Linked DNA regions of Sulfolobus sp. A20. The protein of the gene in region 1 binds, or shares a complex with, the protein of each later gene. Links are inferred from orthologs where the notes say so. Each region holds a gene or a part of one and is shown in the gene's direction. Other genes may lie near its edges. The genes, in order: BFU36_RS03750, BFU36_RS10595 and BFU36_RS01250.

Evidence for each region.
Region 2: the proteins of BFU36_RS03750 (region 1) and BFU36_RS10595 are in contact, whole or in part, in a crystal structure (PDB 2QMU), measured with the Saccharolobus solfataricus proteins. The link is inferred for Sulfolobus sp. A20 from one-to-one orthologs. Residues at the interface, in WP_009988771.1 of Saccharolobus solfataricus: Trp33, Pro65, Glu66, Gln148, Val151, Asp152, Val154, Ser155, Lys156, Ala159, Leu160, Tyr163, Arg164, Lys167, Ile180, Ile181, Pro182, Val183, Ser184, Leu186, His187, Ile189, Asn190, Asp192, Ser193; in WP_231918336.1 of Saccharolobus solfataricus: Met1, Leu2, Arg4, Leu5, Tyr6, Lys8, Leu9, Pro10, Ile106, Lys108, Lys109, Glu110, Lys111.
Region 3: the proteins of BFU36_RS03750 (region 1) and BFU36_RS01250 are in contact, whole or in part, in a crystal structure (PDB 3CW2), measured with the Saccharolobus solfataricus proteins. The link is inferred for Sulfolobus sp. A20 from one-to-one orthologs. Residues at the interface, in WP_009988771.1 of Saccharolobus solfataricus: Asp222, Lys225, Pro226, Gly227, Thr228, Gln229, Phe230, Asn231, Leu233, Lys234, Gly235, Leu259, Phe273, Thr274, Lys275, Tyr300, Leu301, Asp302, Pro303, Ser304, Leu305, Lys307; in WP_009989173.1 of Saccharolobus solfataricus: Val185, Arg186, Thr187, Asn188, Glu189, Pro190, Leu191, Gly192, Val193, Glu194, Ile196, Lys197, Ile200, Ser201, Leu204, Ile217, Lys218, Ile219, Tyr220, Thr221, Ile222, Gly223, Ala224, Pro225, Tyr227.

What each region holds. Positions count from the first base shown.
Region 1 is NZ_CP017006.1:679,809-687,278, reverse strand. The notes cover bases 1,448-4,285. They hold BFU36_RS03750 (translation initiation factor IF-2 subunit gamma), read left to right. Parts: upstream 1,448-2,164; coding sequence 2,165-3,406; downstream 3,407-4,285. Other genes in these bases: BFU36_RS03740 (DNA-directed RNA polymerase), read left to right, coding at 3,814-4,285; BFU36_RS03745 (PIN domain-containing protein), read left to right, coding at 3,391-3,810; BFU36_RS03755 (30S ribosomal protein S6e), read left to right, coding at 1,515-2,156. Also shown: BFU36_RS03770 (methionine synthase), read left to right, coding at 1-575; BFU36_RS03765 (30S ribosomal protein S15), read left to right, coding at 599-1,057; BFU36_RS03760 (CbiX/SirB N-terminal domain-containing protein), read right to left, coding at 1,054-1,437; more of BFU36_RS03740, read left to right, coding at 4,286-4,350; transcription elongation factor subunit Spt4, read left to right, coding at 4,358-4,558; BFU36_RS03730 (GTP-dependent dephospho-CoA kinase family protein), read left to right, coding at 4,531-5,058; BFU36_RS03725 (2,3-bisphosphoglycerate-independent phosphoglycerate mutase), read right to left, coding at 5,113-6,360; BFU36_RS03720 (CDC48 family AAA ATPase), read right to left, coding at 6,357-7,470. UniProt on the Methanocaldococcus jannaschii protein: eIF-2 functions in the early steps of protein synthesis by forming a ternary complex with GTP and initiator tRNA.
Region 2 is NZ_CP017006.1:2,035,016-2,042,603, forward strand. What follows is about bases 1,560-4,515. They hold BFU36_RS10595 (translation initiation factor IF-2 subunit beta), read left to right. Parts: upstream 1,560-2,819; coding sequence 2,820-3,212; downstream 3,213-4,515. Other genes in these bases: BFU36_RS10590 (tRNA (N(6)-L-threonylcarbamoyladenosine(37)-C(2))-methylthiotransferase), read right to left, coding at 1,560-2,747; BFU36_RS10600 (DUF424 domain-containing protein), read left to right, coding at 3,209-3,505; BFU36_RS10605 (60S ribosomal export protein NMD3), read left to right, coding at 3,511-4,224; rnhB (ribonuclease HII), read left to right, coding at 4,221-4,515. Also shown: BFU36_RS10575 (translation initiation factor aIF-1A), read left to right, coding at 1-166; BFU36_RS10580 (serine protein kinase RIO), read left to right, coding at 178-930; BFU36_RS10585 (RNA-processing protein), read left to right, coding at 927-1,475; more of BFU36_RS10590, read right to left, coding at 1,470-1,559; more of rnhB, read left to right, coding at 4,516-4,859; BFU36_RS10615 (TGS domain-containing protein), read left to right, coding at 4,853-5,908; BFU36_RS10620 (type II secretion system F family protein), read left to right, coding at 5,957-7,588. UniProt on the Methanocaldococcus jannaschii protein: eIF-2 functions in the early steps of protein synthesis by forming a ternary complex with GTP and initiator tRNA.
Region 3 is NZ_CP017006.1:252,900-260,261, reverse strand. Bases 2,612-5,341 are described here. They hold BFU36_RS01250 (translation initiation factor IF-2 subunit alpha), read left to right. Parts: upstream 2,612-3,438; coding sequence 3,439-4,245; downstream 4,246-5,341. Other genes in these bases: BFU36_RS01240 (STT3 domain-containing protein), read right to left, coding at 4,402-5,341; BFU36_RS01245 (RNA-protein complex protein Nop10), read left to right, coding at 4,242-4,412; BFU36_RS01255 (30S ribosomal protein S27e), read left to right, coding at 3,233-3,433; BFU36_RS01260 (50S ribosomal protein L44e), read left to right, coding at 2,949-3,236; BFU36_RS01265 (hypothetical protein), read left to right, coding at 2,612-2,946. Outside these bases: BFU36_RS01280 (ATP/GTP-binding protein), read left to right, coding at 32-799; BFU36_RS01275 (DNA polymerase sliding clamp), read left to right, coding at 833-1,570; DNA primase small subunit PriS, read left to right, coding at 1,536-2,507; more of BFU36_RS01265, read left to right, coding at 2,497-2,611; more of BFU36_RS01240, read right to left, coding at 5,342-6,699; BFU36_RS01235 (hypothetical protein), read left to right, coding at 7,103-7,362. UniProt on the Methanocaldococcus jannaschii protein: eIF-2 functions in the early steps of protein synthesis by forming a ternary complex with GTP and initiator tRNA.

The sequences.
Region 1 (7,470 bases):
AGTGGTCATATAATGAGTATTATAAGAACAAAAGGGATCTGGCTTTCGATTTGGCTAAAATAATAAATCAAGAAATAAGAAATTTGGTGGACGCGGGATTAAAAATAGTCCAAATAGATGAGCCAGCTTTACATACTAGAAAGGAGGATGTGGAATGGGGTATTGAAGCTGTTAATGAGGCAGTAAAAGGGATTAATGCTAAACTAGTGATGCACATATGTTATGGTGATTATAAGTTGGTTGCACCATATTTGAATGAAATAAAGGTTGATCAAATAAATTTTGCATTAAAAATATATGATTACAAACCTTTGAAATTATTTAAGAAATATGAGTATAATAAAGAGATAGGTGTTGGAGTGATAGACGTTCATAATAGAAGAGTAGAAACCCCTGAGGAAGTCGCTAAGGATATATTAAACGTATTAAACTACTTCCCACCAGATAAGGTTTGGATAAATCCAGACTGCGGGCTAAAGCTTCTTTCCAGAAAAGTAGCATATCAGAAGTTGGTATCTATGGTTGAAGGAACTAAAATCGCAAGAGAAGAACTTAAAAAGAAAGGTATAATTTAATATATTAGTCAAGGTGCTAGTGAATGAATAAAAGAAGAGCAAGAGGGAGATCGCATTCAATTAGACCAGCAAGGGCTGGATCGCCAAAATGGATAAGGTTCACTAGAGAGGAAGTTGAGATGCTAGTAGAGGAATTAGCCAAGAAGGGATATTCTCCTTCAATGATAGGTGTTATACTTAGGGATCAGTATGGTATTCCATTAGTTAAGCAAGTCACCGGTAAAAAACTAACTAAAATTCTTGAAGAGAGGAATCTTAAGTCTACAATACCAGAAGATCTATTTAACTTAATAAGAAAAGCTGTAAATATTAGAAGGCATTTAAATGAGTTCCCAAGAGATAAAACCGCTAAGAAGGGCTTAGAAGAAGTTGAATCTAAAATCAGAAGGCTAGTAAGGTATTATAAAAGTATTAAAAAATTACCAATCGACTGGGCATACGATCCAACTAAAGCTGAACTACTTGTAGCAGGAGCATCTTAGTCAGTTTTTAATAAAGATTCTTTTATTCTTCTTACTAAAACTTCTCCTATTTTCTCGTCAAAGCCTAATGGGTCAGCTATTGTAACTTTTATCTTCTTTCCCATATACTCAATGTCCTTCTCATTATCTAAACCTAGAAGCTTCGGTATATCTCGCTTAAAGTGCATTCCAGTAGCAAAAAGTAAAGGAACGACAATTATTTGATCAGCTCCTTTATTTAGTAGACTATCTAATGCTTCCTTTAGTGTTGGAGTATTAAATTCAATGAAGCCATATTCTACTAGATTGAAATACTTAGACAGATATTCAGCATATTTAATACCAACTTCCTTCCAATCCGGTAATTTACTCCCGTGCAAGACTAATAAAACTCCTAACATTATTCCACGATGATTAATGGTAACGCGATTTTATATATTTGTTTTCAGTTATACCACTAAAAAGGTGACACTAACTTATGCCAGACTTCAAGATAGTAATTTCAGACCCTCAAACTAAGGAGCCCAAAAGGGCTAAGATTAAGGTTAAGGCTTCAGATCAAGTTAAGTCTATAGCTGGAGAGAAAGAGGGAAAAGCTCTGCCTCTTGCTAAAATGAGTGAGAAGACGAAACAAGCCTTAAATGCTGATATGCTAGTAACCTTGGAAATAGAAAAACAAGAGGGAGATAAGAAGGTTAAGGTAAAGGGTCATTTTAAGATAGAGTTAGATAATAGTGTTCCAGAAAACGAAGTTTGGATAAGTAAAACCATGTCTGAAAAGTTTGGTTTGGATGAATTTGAAGCATTAGCGTATAGGACTAAATCAGTTCAAATAAGTATTGATCAAAACAAGGCTTCCTCACTAATAGGTTCTAAAATTGGTGATGTTATAGATGGTTCATTAGTAGGCATTCCAGCTAAGTTGAAGATAACTGGTGGATCTGATAATTCTGGTTTCGCTATGAGGTTTGACGTAACGGGTAGTGCTAAAAGGAAGATATTATTAAGTGGTCCACCAGGATTTTACCCAGAGGAAGATGGTCAGCGTAGGAGAAGAACGGTTAGGGGTAATATGATTAGTCAAGATGTGGTACAAGTTAATACGATTATTATAAGGTGAAATGGTTTTTGGTTTGGCCTAAAGTTCAACCTGAAGTGAATATAGGAGTTGTTGGTCATGTAGATCATGGTAAAACTACGTTAGTCCAAGCTATAACCGGAGTATGGACCTCTAAACATTCTGAAGAACTTAAGAGGGGAATGACAATAAAGTTAGGCTATGCCGAGACTAGTATAGGTTTATGCAAAAGTTGTAGGAAACCTGAGGCTTATGTAACTGAACCATCTTGTAAATCTTGTGGATCTGATGAAGAACCGGAGTTTTTAAGGAGGGTGTCGTTTATTGATGCTCCAGGTCATGAAGTTCTAATGGCAACTATGCTTTCCGGAGCTGCTTTAATGGATGGGGCTATTTTAGTAGTAGCAGCTAATGAACCTTTTCCTCAGCCACAGACTAGAGAGCATTTCGTTGCGTTAGGAATAATTGGTACTAAGAACCTAATTATAGTTCAAAATAAAGTGGATGTAGTATCAAGAGAGGAAGCATTAAAACAATACAAGGACATACAGAATTTTATAAAAGGTACCTGGGCAGAGGGCTCTCCCATAATACCTGTCAGTGCTCTGCATAAATTAAATGTTGACTACTTATTGCAAACTATAGAGGAGAGAATAAAGACTCCTTATAGAGATTTATCCCAACAACCCGTAATGTTAGTTATAAGGAGTTTTGACATTAATAAGCCTGGTACCTCGTTTGAAGACTTGAAAGGTGGTGTGATAGGAGGAAGTATAATTCAAGGTATGTTTAAAATAGATCAAGAAATAAAGATTGTTCCAGGTTTGAGGGTAGAAAGTCAAGGGAAGGTAAGTTATGAGCCTATTTACACTAAGGTTTCGTCGATAAGATTTGGGGATGAGGAGTTCAATGAGGCTAAGCCCGGTGGACTAGTGGCTATAGGAACTTACTTAGATCCTTCATTAACTAAGGCGGATAGTTTGCTTGGAAACGTTGTAACCTCAGCTAATTCTAAGATAGATGTTCTTTGGGATTTCAGAATGAAATATAATCTATTGGAGAGAGTTGTTGGTGTAAAGGAATTGTTAAAGGTTGATCCTATAAGACCTAAGGAGACTCTAATGTTATCTGTTGGATCTTCCACTACTCTCGGAGTGGTTACACATGTAAAATCTGATGAGATTGAAGTTAGCTTAAGGAGACCTGTTGCCGTTTGGTCTAAAGGAGTTAGAGTTGTAATTAGTAGACAGATTGGTGGAAGGTGGAGAATGATAGGATGGGGAATTATATAATTAAGGTTTTGATAGATACAAATATTTTGTTATATATATACGATGGTTTGGATCCTTTTACTAAAATTATAGAATTGTTAGAATATAAACCTACTTTTTATATTCATTCAAATGTCTTAAAAGAATTGGATATATTGGAAGAAAGAAATAAAAAAGGATTTATTATTCCAACAAGAGTTAGAATAGCCAGAAAATATTTGGATACATATAAAAACATGTGGAATTTAATTAGGGATTATGAAGAATTGCCTACAGATGACGCTCTTATTAGGACTGCCCTTAAACATGATATGTTTATTTTTACTAATGACAAAAAATTAAAAAACATTTCTATTAAAAAAGGTGTAGGAGTATTATATCTACAAGGTAGGAGTAAAATTATAAAATCCTTATATTTTATCTAACGTATGTATAAACTTATTAAAGCACGTAGTGTGGTTAGGATTCCGCCAAGTGAATTCGGTAAGCCTTTGGAAGAGGTCTCGATAAATGAGCTAAGACAACAATACCAAGAGAAATTAATTAAAGATTTAGGATTAGTACTAGCTATTTTGGACATTAAGGTAAATGAGGAAGGAGTTTTAGTATTTGGAGATGGGGCTACATATCATGAAGTTGAATTTAATATGCTCACATATGTTCCAGTTCCTCAAGAAGTAGTGGAAGGAGAAGTTGTTCAAGTTGACAACTATGGTGTTTTCGTTAATTTAGGTCCAGTTGACGGATTAGTGCACATATCTCAGATAACTGACGATAATCTTAAATTTGATAATACAAGGGGGGTCATTTTTGCAGAAAAATCCAAAAAGGTCATACAGAAGGGAGATAAAGTAAGGGCAAGAGTAATTAGCATTGCCTCAGCTACTTCTTCAAGATTACCTAGAATAGCTTTAACGATGAGACAACCTTACTTAGGAAAATTAGAGTGGATTAAAAAGCAGTGATGTTTAAATGGCCAGGAAATCTTTATTCAAGGCTTGTAAAAATTGTAAGGCTTTGGTTAATCCAGATGATTCTGTATGTCCAATTTGTGGATCTACTAACTTTAGTGATGATTGGGATGGTATTATAATAGTTATTGACGAAAATTCGGAAATCTCTAATATAGCAGAGGTAAAGAAACCTTGGAGATACGCGATAATAGTGAAATAGAATTATGCTTTACATTTGATGATGTGAATCTAAGGAGAGAACTTTCTAGACCATATGGTATTTTATTTGTAAATAATAATTTATTTCTAAATTTTTTGAAAGAATTCCGCAATAGAAAGATAATAACTGTAGGTGATTATGTAAGTGCTTTTTTAGAAACTAATAGTATTCTCCCCTACCTAGAAATTGTTGATGGAAAGACTAGGAGAAAGATTGGAGTAGAAAGTAAATGGAAGATAAAATACAAGATAAAGAATGAAGCTGGTGTCATAAGACTATCTACATTTGATACTATTCGAGAAGCTTTGTCAAATGGTGGAATTATTTTAGTAGAAGGAGAAGAGGACTTACTCGTAATGCCAGTTATCATGTACTCTGAATTAGGAAGTTTTATAATATATGGACAGCCTGGTGTAGGTGCAGTGGTTATCATAAACAATGAAGTGATTAGATGGAGAACTTTAGATCTATTGAATAAAGCTTACGTGAAAAAATGTTAGATTTGTCAGACCTGCGCAGGCTCTTCATCTATCTGCCCTTTCGAGCCTCATCATCTATGCTCCATACTTTTCTGCTCTATTAGAGTAGTTAAGCAAAATATTTAAAACATCTAGTCCCCTTATTCTTAAACTACCTTTTCTAACCTCTTTCTCATTGAAATCATTTACACTATCATAAACTATAGGATAAGGAACATATATCATTATGGGTACGGGATCACCAGTATGTTCTTTGAACTCGACTGGAGTAGTGTGATCTCCAGTAAAGGCTAACACCAAGCTATCTCTTCCCACTTTGTCCACTATTTTACCTATTACACTATCAATTCTTTCTATTGCCTTTACTTTCTCTTCTATTAATCCATCATGAGATGCAGCGTCAGTAGCTTTTATGTGTAAGAAAACGAAATCATAATCCTTGAGCAAGTCAATTGTAGCATTAGCCTTAGCATTATAATCAGTATCTATCCCACCAGTTGCACCAGGGGGCGTAACTACATTCATGCCTAATTCTTTGCAGATTCCCTTAATTAATGCCGTAGCTGAAACCGCTGCAGCTTTTAAGCCAGTGTAACTTTCCAACTTAGGTAGCTTAATGTAGTAAGATGGTCCTCTTAATAAGATGATATTAGCTGGTTTTTCTCCTCTGTCTATTCTCTTCTTGTTTATTTCAGAGTCATTAAGTACTTCGTAAATTTTTCTAGTTAACTTATTTACTATCTCTGCTGTTCTAAGAGATTTGAAATCGTTATCCAATGGCCTACTTTGAAATAATTTTAGCCCTTCTTGATGAGGGTCAGTGTCAGAAATTTTATCACTTAACTCCTTTCCAGATAAAACTACTGCAACTCTGTGTTCAGTTCCTTTGTAAAATTTAATTCTAATTCCGTCTATTTCTTTTATTTTTTCATTAAGTTCTTTAACTAATTCCTCTCCTTCTTCTATTTTTCTACCAGCTCTTCTATCGGTCACTATTAGATCATTGTTTACTGTAGCGAAATTTCCCCTGAAAGCTACATCTCCATCATTAAGTTCTGCTCCTGCTCCTAATGCCTCAAATGCTCCTCTTCCTCTATAATACTTGTGAGGATCTAGTCCGAAAATCGAGAGATGTGAAGTATCACTACCAGCTATAACACCGGGTGAAATTGGATCCATTAAACCTACTATGGAATTCTTTAATAGCTCTTTGATGTTAGGTTTATTAGCAGCTTCCAATGGGGTTAATCCATTTAATTTATTAACTGGTCTATCACCTAAGCCATCAGCAATTACTAGAACTAGTTTATACTCTTTTTTCATCCTAAAACTACCCTCTTCAAATCTTTAGCCATATTTTCATATCTCATTATATCGGCCTTAGTTAAACTAGCCCCTACAAATTTCATAGTCTCCAGAAAATCTTGTAGCTTAATCTTTATTATAGATCTATCCATACAACTTTTAACTGTCTTATCTACGCATTCTTGTGAGTCCTTACATTCCCTTTTAGCTTGATCTATACATTGGTAATAGTTCTGTCTTAATACCCTCATAGTAGTCTCTCTTACCAGTGCTTCAATGTCTGCTCCAGTATAACCTTCTGTCTTTTTAGCTAACTCTTCAAGATTTACGTCTTCATCTAAGGGTAGGTTTTTAGTATATATTTTTATAATCTCTAATCTAGCCTTCTCGTCTGGTGGGGGAACGTAAATTAATCTATCAAATCTCCCTGGTCTTAATAAGGCTGGATCTAAGATATCAGGTCTGTTAGTAGCTGCAATCACTACGACTCTATTTAATGATTGTATTCCATCCATTTCTGACAATAGCTGATTTACTATTCTTTCAGTAACTCCAGAATCATGAGTAAAGCCTCTCATCGGGGCAATTGAATCAATTTCGTCAAAGAACACAACACAAGGAGCTGTTTGCCTCGCTCTTCTGAAGATCTCTCTTACTGCCTTTTCACTTTCACCTACCCATTTAGATAGTATTTCTGGTCCTCTAACTGCTATGAAGTTAGCCCCACTTTCTGTGGCAACTGCCTTAGCTAACATAGTCTTACCAGTCCCCGGAGGTCCAAATAGTAAAATACCCTTAGGAGGTCTTATAGATAGTCTTTCAAACATTTCTGGGAACTTTAATGGCCACTCTACAGCTTCTCTCAATTGTTGTTTTACATCCTCTAATCCTCCTATATCCTGCCATCTAACTTTAGGTACCTCCACGTATACTTCTCTCAATAGAGTAGGTTGAATGAATTTCATAGCATTTACGAAGTCCTGCATAGTTACCTTAAGTTCCTTCAGTGCATCAACTGGTATCTGCTGCTGTTCAAGATTAATTTTATTCTCGTTTATGAATCTTCTTAGTGCGTTCATTGCTGCTTCTCTAGCTAATGCTGCTAAATCGGCTCCAGTATATCCGTGA
Region 2 (7,588 bases), 1.4 Mb from region 1 along the record:
AAGGAAAAAAGTTTGGATGAAAGAAGGTGATGTGGTTTTAGTAGGAATTTGGGATTTTCAACCAAACCGTTGTGACATAGTGCATAGATATGAGAATGATGAAATAAAGAGGCTAATAAATGAAGGAGTAATATCAAGAGAAGTTATAGATCAACTAAGAGGATAAAATTGGTCGGAATCGATAAAAAGACTAAGGAGGAGAAGAAACTTAAAGACGAGGATCTATTTAAAGTAGTAGATTCCACGATTGATTCTAGAACTTATTTCAATTTAATCCAAATTGCCCGTCGTTTAAATATAGAAGCATATTTTGGAGCTATTTCATCCGGCAAAGAGGCTAGAATTTATCCTGCCAAGACGATTGAAGGTAAATATTATGCTATAAAAATATACTACACATCGACTGCCCAAAGCAAAAGAGCAATAAAGAAATACACTGAGGGGGATATAAGGTTCAAGGATGTCAAAATTAGTAATACTAAGCAATTAATAAATACCTGGGCTCGCAAGGAGTACAAGAATCTTAGTAAGATGTATCAAGCTGGAGTAAGGGTTCCAAGACCAATCATGGTATATGAGAATATATTAGTAATGGAGTTTATTGGCGAGAACGGATTGAGAGCACCTCTTCTTAAGGAGCTAGGTGACGAAGAAATAACTGAGGGTCTATATGAAGATTTGATATCCCAAATACATATCATGGTTAAAAGAGCGTTATTAGTACATGGGGATTTAAGCGAGTATAATGTGATGGTATTTAATGAGAAATGTTATATTATTGACGTAAGTCAAGCAATATCGATTGACCATGATGAGGCATTGAAATTGCTAGAGAGAGACATTGAGAACATAAATAACTTTTTTGAAAGCAAGGGAATAAATATAAAGCCTAAAGAAGAGATAATATTAAGCCTAATTTCTGGGGAATGATAATCTTGTTCGTGACTGTAGAGGATGAGAAATTAGAAAATGTTAAAAAAATTATAAACAAATTGGAAGAACTTACGGATACTAAGATAGAGTATAACGAGGTCACTAAGGCCTTTAATATTATACCAAAGGGGCAGAATTCTTATGACGCCTTTAAGGCTATATCTGTAATAAGAGCTATAGGTTTAGGTTTCTCTGAGGATATCGCCTTTAAACTATTAAGTGACGAGTATACAATTGAGGTGATTGATCTTAAAAATTACGTGGGTAGCGATCCAAATACGCTTAGAAGAGTTAAGGGAAGGGTTATTGGAGAAAAAGGAAAATCCAAGAAGATAATACAAGAGTACACTGGAGTCTACATATCCATATATGAACATTACATTGGAATCCTTGGAGTATATGATCAAGTGAAAATAGCAAGAAGTGCTATAGAGCTACTAATATACGGTAAAGAACACAGTACTATATATAAGTTTTTAGAAAAGGCAGAGAGAGAATTAATATCATCAAAGGTCTCTAGTTTAACGAGAAAGAAGTTATAAAATGGGTTCCAGTATTTGGCCACGGAGATCATAAAATGAAGCCTCTGTTATTTTAACATTATACCACATTCCCAATTCGACCATGGTATCCTTTATGACTACCGGGATGTAATTAATTGTCCTTCCTATAACTGAACCTTTACGACCTAGTTCAGTAGTTACTACTTTGCTCACCTTATTTATGTAATCAGAGTGAATGGAAAGCGCTATATCCTCATATAACTTATTAGCTATTTTTACTCTTTCCTTTTTTATTGCATCTGGAACTTGAGGCATAGAAGCACTTCTGGTATTTGGTCTCATAGAGTACATTGCTATATGAATCCTCTCAAAACGTAAGTCTTTTATGAGCTCTAATGTGTTATTAAACGCCTCTTCGTCTTCTCCAGGGTGACCTACGATTATATCAGTAGTTATATTAACGATAGGAATCTTCTTCCTTATTTCTCTTACGAGCTCTCTATACTCTTCAACAGTATATTTTCTGTTCATTAGCTTTAATACATTATCATCTCCACTTTGAACGGGCAAATGGACAAATTTGTAAACTTTAGGTTCTTTTAATACCTCTATAAGGTCATCCAAAATTCTCATTGCTTGTTCAGGAGTCATCATACCTATTCTTATCATGAATTCCCCTTCTAGTTGACTTACCTCTCTTACAACGTCTGTTAACTTTACTTTACCACCAAGATCCAAACCATATGCAGCAGTATCTTGGCCAGTTAGCTCAATCTCTTTTGCACCTTTTTGTATGGAGTATCTTGCAGTGTCTACTATTTCTCTCAGTGGATAACTCCTTAGCTTACTCCTAGCTATTTTAGTTATACAAAAATTACAGTTCCCAGCACATCCGTCCGCTACTGGAATAATAGCAATTTTTCCATCAAATATTCTTGGAGTTGTTATCGCCTTATCTCCTTCTAAGATTATTTTTCTTTCCTCAGATCCTACGACCTCTAGTATTCTATCGATACTTTGAGGTCCAATCAATGAAGCATTGGGGGCAATAGATATAATAGCCCCAGGCTCAGAACTGCTCATGCATCCAGCTACTATGAGCTTTTTTGAAACTTTGTTTAGCTCCTTTATTCTTTGTTTCATTCTTTCTTCAGTTTCTAGCCTAACAGCGCATGTATTTAGTATTGTAATCTCAGCCTCCTCCGGACTATTTGCGAATTCATAACCTTCCTTCTCTAATAAGGTCATCATTATATACGAATCAGCCTTGTTTAATGTGCAGCCGTAAGTCTCAATGTATACCTTTTTCATAATTCTTCAATAGTATTTTAAACCCCAGACGCTTATAGATTTATTGTGAGCTCAGAAAAGGAATATCTTGAAATGTTAGATAGACTTTATACAAAGCTACCAGACAAGGCTCATAAGGTAGGTACTCAAGCCCTACCAAATTTAATAATATTAAATATAGGAAATAATACAATAATAAGGAATTTCTCAGAATATTGTGATAGGATTAGAAGGGAAGACAAGATATGCATGAAATACTTGCTAAAAGAGCTAGCTGCAGCTGGAAGTGTAAGTGAAAGGGGAGAATTAGTTATCCAAGGTAAGTTCTCATCCCAAGTAATCAATACTTTGATGGAGAGATTCTTGAAGAGTTATGTACAATGCAGTACATGTAAGAGCTTAGATACCATTTTAAAGAAAGAAAAGAAAGGATGGTATATAAGTTGCCTAGCTTGTGGAGCGCAAACGCCAGTGAAGCCTATATGAAGGTATTATTGAACATAATTAAGACCCAAGATATGACTCTAATAAACGTTTGCCAAAAGGAATTACTAGGTAAGATATTCAGAGAAGGAGATCTGGTGCTAGACGTTAGTGAGAAGTTTTATGGCGGGGAACTAGTGGAGATAGATTATGCATTTTCATTGATAGATGAGGCTACTGTTATGAGTATTGTAGGAAACGATGCGGTTGAAGAGGCTATAAAGAGGGGAATAGTTCATAAAGATTCTGTGCTAAACATAGCCGGAGTAAAGATAGCTCAAGTATATAATATGTGATACGCATGGGAAAGAAATTCTGTGTAATGTGCGGAAAAGAGGACGTAGAATTAATAGGCTCATTATGTCCAGATTGTTATTTGAAAAAGAACGAATTAATAATATTGCCAAAGAGAATAAGTGGAAAATACTGTAAGATTTGCGGAGCTCTTTGGATTAATGGTAAATGGATAAGGGACTCTAACTCTCATCCCACTAATGCCGTAGAGGAAATAGTTTACAAGGAATTGTCAAACAAAATTACTATAGATAGAAACGTAGAAGAGTTTAGCTTTAGTATAAAGAGTATCTGGAATGATCAAGGAGGTCATACTTTTACTACCGTAGAATTCAAAGGTAAATTAAAGGGAATTCCTTTCTCACGTGAGGCTATAGTGAATTTAGAAATTGAAAGGTCATTGTGCATATATTGTTTTAGAAAGAAAACGAAGTATTTCGAGGCAATAGTTCAGTTGAGGGGTAGAAACTCAATCGGAGTAGATGATAAGAAGAGAGCTTTCTTTGAGTCGTTCTTTTCTAAAGAAGTAATAGATAGCATATCTGATGTGATTGAAGGGAGAGAAGGCGTTGATTACTATTTCATTAGTAAGAGTGTAGCTAAAAAACTAGTCTCCAACATCTCAAGTATTGTTGATGTAGAGATTAATGAGAGTTATCAGAATGAAAGGGTAAAAAATGGTAAAAAGGAGGCAAAGTTAGTTATTTCATTGAGGATATGAGAATAGGAATAGACGAGGCTGGTAGAGGATCTTTAATAGGGCCAATGGTAGTTGCTGGGGTTGTGATTGATGATAGTAAAGTAAATGTTTTAAAAAGCATAGGTGTTAGAGATAGTAAGCAACTGTCTAGGCAGAAAAGGGAGAAGTTATTTAGTATTATAGTTAGCTTAGTCGAGGCATTTTCAGTGGTTAAGGTGTTTCCAGAAGAGATAGATAGATTTAACCTAAATGATTTGACTTATAGTGCAGTAATTAAGATAATATACTCCTTATCAAGTTTCTCTCCATATATTGTTACAGTGGATAAGGTTGGAAGCGAGAAACCAGTAATTGATTTGATTTTAAGGTTAGGATATAAGCCTAACGTAGTTCATAAGGCCGATGAGAACTTCATCGAGAGTAGTACAGCCAGTATAATAGCTAAAGTAATAAGAGATAGGTATATTGAAAAGCTCAAAGAAGAGTATGGTGATTTCGGTAGTGGTTATCCAAGCGATCAAAAGACTATAAATTGGCTAAAAAATGTTTATAAAAAAACTACTTTCCCTCCTCCGATCATAAGAAGGACATGGAAAATTTTACGTTCTATTGCTCCATTATATTATATAGAAAAGGAGAGTGAAAGGTTATGGTAACCAATCTGCCTGCTGAAGCTAAGGCAAAATGGTTAAAGGTAATGGACGCTAAGACCCCAGAGGAAAAATTACAAGCTCTGCAAGAATTCCTAAAGGAGGTCCCTAAGCATAAGGGAACTGAAAATCTAGTATATTGGGCAAAAAGGCGAATGGCTGAGTTAAGGGAAGAAATAGAAGTAAAAAAGAGTAAAAAGAGTAGTGGATTCTCGTTATTCGTAGAAAAGGAAGGTGCTGGACAGGCTATAATTATTGGTGACATTTCTCTCAGATCGCAGGTTATGAGAAAATTAACCAATGTTAAACAAGAATTTGGAGAATTACCTATACCCGGTATGGTTAAGTATGAAGACGTCCAAATTCAGTTGATTAATCCTCCTAAAAGCTTACCTCTGCCCAAAATAGTTGGGCTAATAAGGAATGCTGATGAGGTAATCATTGGAGTTAATAATGAAGAGGAGTTGTTAACCATAAGAAGATTTTTAGAAGATAATTATATCTTACTAAAGAAGCCTAGAGGTAAAGTAGTAATTGAAAGGACTAGATACGGGCTATCTGGTATAAGGGTAGTTAATTTAGGAAAAATAATAGATGCTGACGAAAAGGCAGTTAGAGAGTATATTGAGAGCTTCGGGATAAAATCGGCTATAGTTAAGATAATAGGAGAAGTTAGTATGGATGATATAGAGAAGTCAATATTTGAAGCTGTGAGTTATAAACCAGCTGTCATAATATCTCCGTCAAAACTAAACATTATTGATCTCCCTTGTATAACTCTAAGTCAAATCGAAGTATTACCTAAAATTATGTTTGAAATGCTTGAAATTATTAGGGTATACACTAAAGAACCTGGTGAAGATCCCACTGATGATCCGTTAATCATGAAAAGAGGGTCTACTGTATTGGATGTTGCAAAAAAATTGCACTCCTCCTTAGCAGATAATTTTAAATATGCTAGAGTCTGGGGTAGATCGGTTAAATTCCAAGGGCAAAAAGTTGGTCCTACTCATGTTCTAGAAGATAAAGACGTAGTAGAGATTCACACAAGATAATTTGTTCTATATAAATTTAAGTATATGTTTTAAATATATAGTATTAAGATGAGTGTATTTAGTAAGAAGAATAACAATAATAAAAGAGTTGGTGCTACACAATTATCTAGAATTGATTTATTATTTTATAATAGCGGTATTATTAAAAGGCTTGCCAAAAACATAGAGCCTAAGCTAATTAAGGCAGGTTCAACACAAGATCCAAAATTATTTGCTTCTCGTCTTTTCTTCATTTTAATATTTTCAATAATGATATCGTTGATTTTTGTCATCTTTTCAGTAAGATTGTTTGAATTATACCGGTTAACCCTAGAAGTTAAGTATTTGGCAGGGTTTATGGTTATGATAGTATTTGCAATAATAATACCTCCAATTAGTTATATTTCTCAGATACTACAAATTTCTCAAGAGATAGAGAATAGAAGAATAGGATTGGATAGTGAAGCACCGGCATTTTCTGCAATATTTAATGTGTTCTTAAAGTCTGGTATAAGTGCACGATTTGTTTTCGAGTATTTATCAAATTCAGCCGCTATGAGATATGCCAGCCAAATTTCTTCATACATCAACAAGAGGGTTAAATATCTAGGAGAAGGTGTAGAAAGTGCGATATCTGAGTCATTAAAAATTTCACCATCTAAAGTTTTTAATGAGTTCTTGTTAACTTATGTTACTGCTGTGAGGACAGGTGCACCTGTATTAGAGACAATGGAAGCAAAAGCCAAGGATATCTTGAAGAATATAGAAGTTTTGGCATCAACCGCTGCTGATAACTTATCCGGAGTTGCTGAGGGATTTGTAATATGGCTTTCTTCTGGTTTTATAACGTTCTTCCTTGTTATGTTGTTACAAGCTATATTTCCTAGCTTAATTGGATCTGTGCCGTTTCCGGTTATAGCTTCTTTCGCTATATTTCTTGTTCCAATAGTTAATCTAATGTTTATTTGGGTGACGGATCAAACACAGTTCCGTTTCCCTGAAAGATCATTAAAGGCGTACAAGATTTTCTACATTACTTTTCCAATAGGCATCATATTATCCTTATTAATTTTATACTTGATCAGAAATCCAATACCTTTACTTATACCCTTATTATATTTAACTGGTGGACCACAACAAATACCTTATACTATTTTAGCCTTTACAATAGGTCTGCTAGTTGCTGTAATACCGCCTGGAATTCTCGCAATGAAGGAGTTAAGAGAGGGTACTGGATATGATACTTATGTAGTATCTTTCTTGAGATCAATAGCAGAGGGTCTCAGGGCTGGATTGAACCCAGAGACCGTAATAAAAACTCTTAAGGACTCTCCTGAGATGGGCAAGTTTAGAGATGTACTAAATACGATATACGTCTATACTGTATTAGGAGTTCCGATGAAAGATGCGTTCAAGAAAGCTGCAGATAGAATATTGGATTTCTCGAGCAGAATATCTTTAATTTCATTAGCGGACATGATAGAGATTGGTAGTCTAACTCCAGAAACCGTAGAAGCTTTAGCTGATCAAGTAGATGCTCAAATAAGGATAAGAAGGTCTTATAACTCTAAAATAAGAGTGTTACTCTATGCACCTTATGTGGGAATAATATTAGCATTAGTAGCGTCAATTCTACTAGGTAATGCAATCTACACAATATTGTTAAAAGAAGCATTTGTTACTTCTTATGGACCACTTGCT
Region 3 (7,362 bases), 430 kb from region 1 along the record:
GTTTTTAAGATTAAAACTGGAGTGTAAAAGGATGTATTTCATATTTATACTTGGAACAGCAGGATCTGGAAAGACTATCTTAACTAAAACTCTTCAAGAGTATTTGCTTGATAATGAAATGGATACAGCAGTTATAAATTTAGACCCCGCTGTGGAATCCTTGCCTTATAGACCAGACTTCGATGTGAGAGATTACGTTGACGCGTTTGAGGTCATGGAGAGATATAATTTAGGACCTAATTCAGCCTTAATAGCATCAGTCGATTTAATATTGACTAGGGCATCTGAAATAAAATCTGAAATAGACCAAATTGAGGCAAATTACGTTATTGTTGATACACCTGGTCAAATTGAATTGTTCGCTTATAGGGATACCGGGAGAATAGTTTCGCAACTTATAACGGGAAACAATAAGTCTCTAGGTCTATTTTTATTCGACTCTTATCTTGCTAAAGAGGCTAGAAGCTTTATATCCTTATTACTTCTATCCAGTTCTATAAAATTTAGGCTTAATATACCAATAATAAACGTGTTAAGTAAAGCGGATCTATTAAAGGATGATGAGTTGAATAAAATCTTGAGCTGGAGTGAGAATGCAGAAAATTTAATAGACGAGTTAGGAAAAATTGATGAATACTCAATAGAGTTGGTAAACTTACTTTTAGAGAACTTATCATCGCCTATTATACCAGTTTCTTCAGAAGAAGGTAAAGGATATGATGAATTATATGCCAGTATTCAGAGAGTAGTTGCTGGAGGAGAAGATTACTTGACAGAAGAACCAAATCCTAGATTATAGCTTTATTAGTTGTTTTTCGTTTTTAATATTGTTATGTATGCTAAAGTAATTGATGCATCAGCCTTTTCCTACATAATCAGAACAGTAGGGGATTTCCTAGACGAAGCTAATTTTATAGTAAATAAGGAGGGTATGAGAGTAAGCGGAATAGACCCGTCGAGGGTTGTCTTTTTAGACATCTTTTTGCCGTCGAGCTACTTTGAAGATTTTAAGTTAGATAATGAAAGTGAAACTTTGGGATTTAAGTTAGACGACTTAAATGACATTTTGAGGAGAGTTCAGAAGGATGAGTCATTAATTGTTTCATCAACTGAGTCAAAGTTACTGTTATCTCTAGAAGGAGATTTTAAAAGGGTTTTCGAATTGCCTCTAATAAAAGTTGAGACATCTCAACCTCCATCAGTTAACTTGGAGTTTCCCTTTAAGGCAAAGTTACTCACTATAACCTTTGCTGATATTATTGAGGAGCTCAGTGACTTAGGAGAAACAATTACGATTAGTTCTAAAGATAATAAATTATATTTTGAAGTCACTGGAGATATAGCAACATCTAAAGTTGAGTTATCAACAGAAGGTGGCACACTACTAGAAGCTTCTGGAGCTGATTCCTCTAGTGTATATGGAATGGAATATGTGAGCAATACCACTAAGATGAGAAGAGCATCAGATACCATGGAATTGGCCTTTGGTTCACAAATACCATTGAAGTTACACTTTGAATTACCTCAAGGCGGTCATGGGGATTTCTATATTGCACCAAGGGCAGAGTAATTTAGTCAAGTCACTTTTTAGGCAATACTATTTAAACGCTAAGCTTGAATTGCCTAATGATATAGAATTGAGGGAATTCGCTTTACAGCCCTTCGGAATTGACACTTATATTAGGCATTTATCTTTTAACAACGTTGAAGAATTAAGGGAATATATTACAAACGTTAATGTTCCTCTTCACTTATTTTATTCCTCAGCTAGATATCAATTGCCCAGTGCGAAAAACATGGATGAAAAAGGTTGGATGGGATCAGATTTGCTATTCGATATAGATGCAGATCATCTATGTAATTTAAGAAGAGTTAAGTTCTGTCCAGTTTGTGGTAACCTTGTTGAAGGAGATAGGTGCGAGAGGGATAACGTTGAGGCTTTAGAGTATGTTGAAATGACTAATGAATGTATTAGCAGGGGTCTGGAGGAAGCTAGAAGGTTAGTCAATGTTCTAGAGAACGATTTCAGCTTTAAACCTAAAGTTTATTTTTCTGGTAATAGGGGTTTTCACGTTCATGTTGAATGTTATGATGATTGTGCTTTACTAGACTCTGAAGATAGAAGACAAATAGCTGAATACGTGATGGGAGTAGATTTGCCTGAATATGATGAGGGTCCGGGATGGGCTGGCAGGGAAAAGAAGGTAATCTCAATAGATGAGCAAGTGACGATAGATACTAAGAGGTTAGTAAGAATTCCAAATTCCATTCATGGTAAATCTGGACTTATTGTGAAAGAGTTGAAATCGCTGGATAGATTCAGTTTAGATGAAAGCTTATCTCCTTTCAGCGGGTTTGTTGTTTTTTTGCCTTATATTAATATTGAGACAGAAGCATTGGGTAGGGTTATTAAGTTACAAAGAGGTATTCCTATAAAGCTCGAGGCAGGTGTAGGAGTTTATTTACATTTGAAAAGTTTAGGTGAGGTGAAGGGATATGTTAGATGAAATCTTGAGAAGAGAATTATCTCAAGAGGACATTACAGAAATTAGCGAAGAAGAGTTCAAAAAATATATTCTACTAATAAAGAAATCTAGTATATTAGTTGACAGAGATATAAGAGAAGAGGAATTAAAATTATTGTCAGAATTAGCAGAGTCGTTGTTTGAAGTTAGATTATCTAAGGTCCTTGAAGGTAAGGTAGCTAAGGGCTTTGATGCAGATATAATTAGTGTAGTTAATTTAATTAAACAATTCTACATTTTTTTATTTACGGGTCAGTATATAGTTTATAATGATAAAATATATTGTAAGGTTGTAAAGAACGTTATGATAGATGATTATAAGCTAGAAGAGGGTGATATAGTTTTCTTAAGCATAAAGGAAGCCTTACCATTGATTATAGCAAGTTATTTAACTCCATTTAAAATAGATAATGGTGGGTAATAATGAAAGTCCCTAAGGTCATCAACACGTATTGCCCCAAATGTAAGACTCAGACTCAGCATTCAGTATCTCTTTATAAGAGCGGTAAGAGAAGAAGTTTAGCTGAGGGGCAGAGGAGATATGAGAGGAAAAATGTAGGTTATGGAAGTAAGAGGAAGCCAGAGCAAAAGAGGTTCGCTAAGACTACTAAAAAGCAAACGTTATTGTTGAAGTGTAGTAAATGTGGTTACACGATTGTAAAAGAGGGAATAAGAGTTAAGAAGCTTGAATTAGTAGAGGTGGCTAAGTGATGAAAAAATTTAAGATTCTAATTCCAGAACCTAAGAGTAAGTTCGTAAGAGTGAAATGTCCAAATTGTGAAAATGAGCAAACTATATTTTCTAATGCCACTTTTCCCGTTAGATGTTTGAGTTGTGGAACTCAACTAGTTTATCCACAAGGTGGTAAAGCAAAAATAGCCGGAGAAGTAGTTAGAATAATGGGTTAAAGGAAATGATTTATAACAGGAATAAACTCCCATCGGAAGGAGAAATTGTAATAGGTACAGTTAAGCAGGTTTTTGATTACGGTAGTTATTTGTCTTTGGACGAATATGGAAATATGCAAGCCTATTTGCCTTGGAGTGAAGTTAGTAGTAAGTGGGTAAAGAACATAAATGATGTACTCAAGGAGAATATGAAAGTAGTAGTAAAGGTAATAAGAGTTGATAGAAGGAAAAACACTGTAGACGTGTCATTGAAAAAAGTTAATGATGACGAAAGAAAGAAGAAAATGATACAGTGGAAAAGAATTCAGAGGCTAGATAAAATATTAGAAATAGTATCACAAAAACTAAAAGTTAATGAAAAGGAGGCATGGGAACAAGTTGCTTGGAAGTTAGCTTCCAAATACGGAGATCCCATGTTAGCTATAGATAAGGCTGTAAAAGAGGGAGAAAAAGTTCTCATTGAAGCTGGAGTTCAAGAGATGTGGATTAAGCCATTATTAGAAGAGGCGTCAAAGCATGTTGAAGAAAAGAGAGTAAAAGTTTCCGAAGTTATAACGGTTAGAACACTTGATTCGTTAGGAGTTAACAGAATTAAAGAGGTGATAACAAAAGCTCTAGAAACAATTAAGGGGGATAGTAATTATAATAATATATTAAGTATAAAAATCTATACTATAGGAGCTCCTAGGTATAGAGTGGATGTGATAGGTACTGATCCTAAAGAGTCAAGTCAAGCTCTAAATGAGCTTATATCTAACTTGATTAAAATAGGCAAAGAGGAAAAAGTTGAGATAAGCGTGATTAAGAAATGAAGTGGAAAATGAGAAAATGTGAGAAAGATAACATATATACTTTAAAAGAGAATTGCCCGATTTGTGGTTCTAAAACAATTTTTCCTCACCCTCCAAGATTTTCTCCCCAAGATAAATATGTAAAATATAGGATAGAACTAAAAAAAGGAATTAAACTTAACTGTTAATAACTACTGTAGGCTTTAATATTACTCCAGGTTGTACGAATTGATATACTACTACCATTATGTAAACTGTGTAAAATACACTTCCTGAACCACCATTAGTCACCGGGAATAATGCAATATAAGCAGGTTGGAAATAAAGTAATTGTACATGAGGTAATGGTTCCCCAGTTATAGCATAGCCGCTGCTTGAAGTCGGAACTATTTGGGTTGTAAATGGTGCTATGGGTATTCCATAGCCAGTTTGATATAACGCTTCAGTGAACATTTGTACTATTAATGAGTTATAAGCCTTAGGTGTCCAAGCAAATGGTTCAGCTTGAGATATTTGATTTGCTAACTCTTGAGCAAATGTTGGATCTGTTGAGGCATATGTGTTTATTATTTGGGTTATACTGTCATTTATTTCGGTTAGGTTCACGTATTCATTTAGCGGGTAACCAGCTATAGTGGTCATAGCTCCCATAGCCTTACCTATATCTCCGAGACTAGTCGTATATCCTAAGAATGGTCCTGGAAGATCTGGTGGATAGCCTATATACCACTGTAATTGACCTCCCGATATTACAGATGTTACTGCGTCGTAAGCTACTATATAAGTTGGGATTGTATAATTTGGACTGCCATATGGGTAGATGTGAAAGTCCTTTTCTAAAACAGTCGCTGCAAACGTTTCGTTGTTTAAGAACATCTCAGCCATTAACCTGATTTGAGTGCCATTTAGCGTATTATTTTCATCTATTACACTCTTATTAGTTAGTACTTCTAGCCAATAACCGTAATCCCACCAGCTTAAAATATAAGCGTTTTGTGGAGAATGTGTTCTTATCCAATTTACCGCGCTAACCCAAGAGTAGTTGGTCGTCAAAAAGCTTGTGGCTGCGTTTGTAATTGCAGGGGGCTCATTACTAGCTAGGGTTGCAAATCCTGCATCAGCAACTAATGAGATACCTACTATTGCTAAAATAGTTATTGCTAATATTTTTCCACCATTTCCGTTTTTGATCCCCTTTAGCAAGCCATCAACTACATAATATATTCCTAGTCCACCTAATGCAGCTACTACATATGCAGTATAGTTAAATAAGTATGGCTGTTCAGAAGTTCCAAATATACTTGCGACACCTAAAATTAGTAGCCATAGTCCCATTAAGTTACTTTTTCTAATCAAATAATACATTCCTATAATTGACATAAATAGAGCTATGCCAAAATCTTCTATCATAGCCGTTATTGGTTGTGGTATATATTCTGCTACCGTTTTATCTATAGGCACAGTGACTTGGTAAAATGGATTTATAATAGCGTAATATCTAGGCGGTATCGGCAGAGCTGAAGGTCTGACTAATACTAAGCCGGCTATTCCTAATACAAAGATTAAGGCTAAAACGGCTATTACGATTATGTTTCTTGACTCCACTATATCTTTTGGCAATACCTTACTTAGATAGAGGTCTAAGTAAAGCATTACTGATATTAAGAGCATTGATAAACCATGAGCTAACCCTGACATGAACCCTATATTGTTGGGGGCTAATGATGTTAAAAACGCTGTAACCGCTACTGTTACTGTATATAGGTTTGCGGTAATATCGTCATTTCTATTTAACAAAATTAAGAGAAATGCGGCTACCAATAAACTAAGGTCAATATAAGTATATCCTCCCCAAGATATCTCGGCCAAGAATAGTAATACACCTGCTGGAATTCCGTACCAAATATTCTTCTTCTTTAGACCCTGGTTAAACAGAAATATTGTAAATAGTATAAATACAGCTCCCCACGATGTCTTTGGTAGACCCCCTAACAAATTCTTATAGGTTAATGCAGGAGACACTGCTATTATAGCCCCTGCCATATATCCCGCTAATCTGCTATTAGTAAGGGATTCTACGGCCAAGAAAGACGCTACAACTCCCAATCCAGCTAACAAAACATCAGAAAATATTGCAACAGTATAGACGGCATTAACACCATAAGCTGGATAAAATGGTAAGGAAGCTAAGGCTACAAGGAAAGGTAACCCAATAGTATTCCCTAATTCAATAAAATATCCCCAAGGCCACCATCCTAACACGTCTGGAGGTACTGCATACCAGTTGCCATGTGCTTGTGCTATTAGTAAAGCATTATAAAATAGATACCATGGGTCAAATTCATTAACCGCTAATGGCCAGTTAGCACTTAGTACTCTAATTAAGATTGATATTAATGATAGTCCTAGAATTAGAGGTAAATCGATAATCGTAGTTTTAGGTAGGTATCTTCTCACTTGTTTAGCTGATTGCATAACTGAGAAGAGTAATACACTTATAATATTATTAAGCTTATTCCAAATCACTATCATGTTAATAGCAAAGATTATTAGTTAAAGCATTCATAAAATAAAGTATTTGGATATATCTACATTGTTTTTATTAAACCTTTAGTTTTTAAATTCTACCTAAATTGCCTTTTTCAGACTATCTATGTGTTGCAAAGTGATGATAGCCTCGCCATTTATGGCGAGAGGAAGTCAGAAAGTGAAGTATAGTTTTATATCGACGTTTTTTATGTATAAAGCTTAGAGTCTGTTACTGATACCTAATTTCTCAACGTCCTAGACAAGCATGACTTAATTTATGCCTTATGTGATTATAAATACTTTTGTTGAAGAGAGAACTATTTTTAATGATAGTTATAAGTTGGGGACGATGATCAGAAACGGCGTTCTATTCGGCATTACAATAATTCTTATTGACATTCTCATGATATATTTCCTTATTTATTCACCTTTTACTGACTTTCCTCTTCCAGTTTATATTTCTCTCTCGTCAGGTCCTATTTACAAATTTGATCCTTTAGTTTATGCTAAAGATTTTCCAGTTTCGATTAATGAAAGTTCCTTAACATCTAGTAACCCTTATTACATCTTTATTTATAACTCTTCAGGTAAGCCTATTGAGGATGAGAT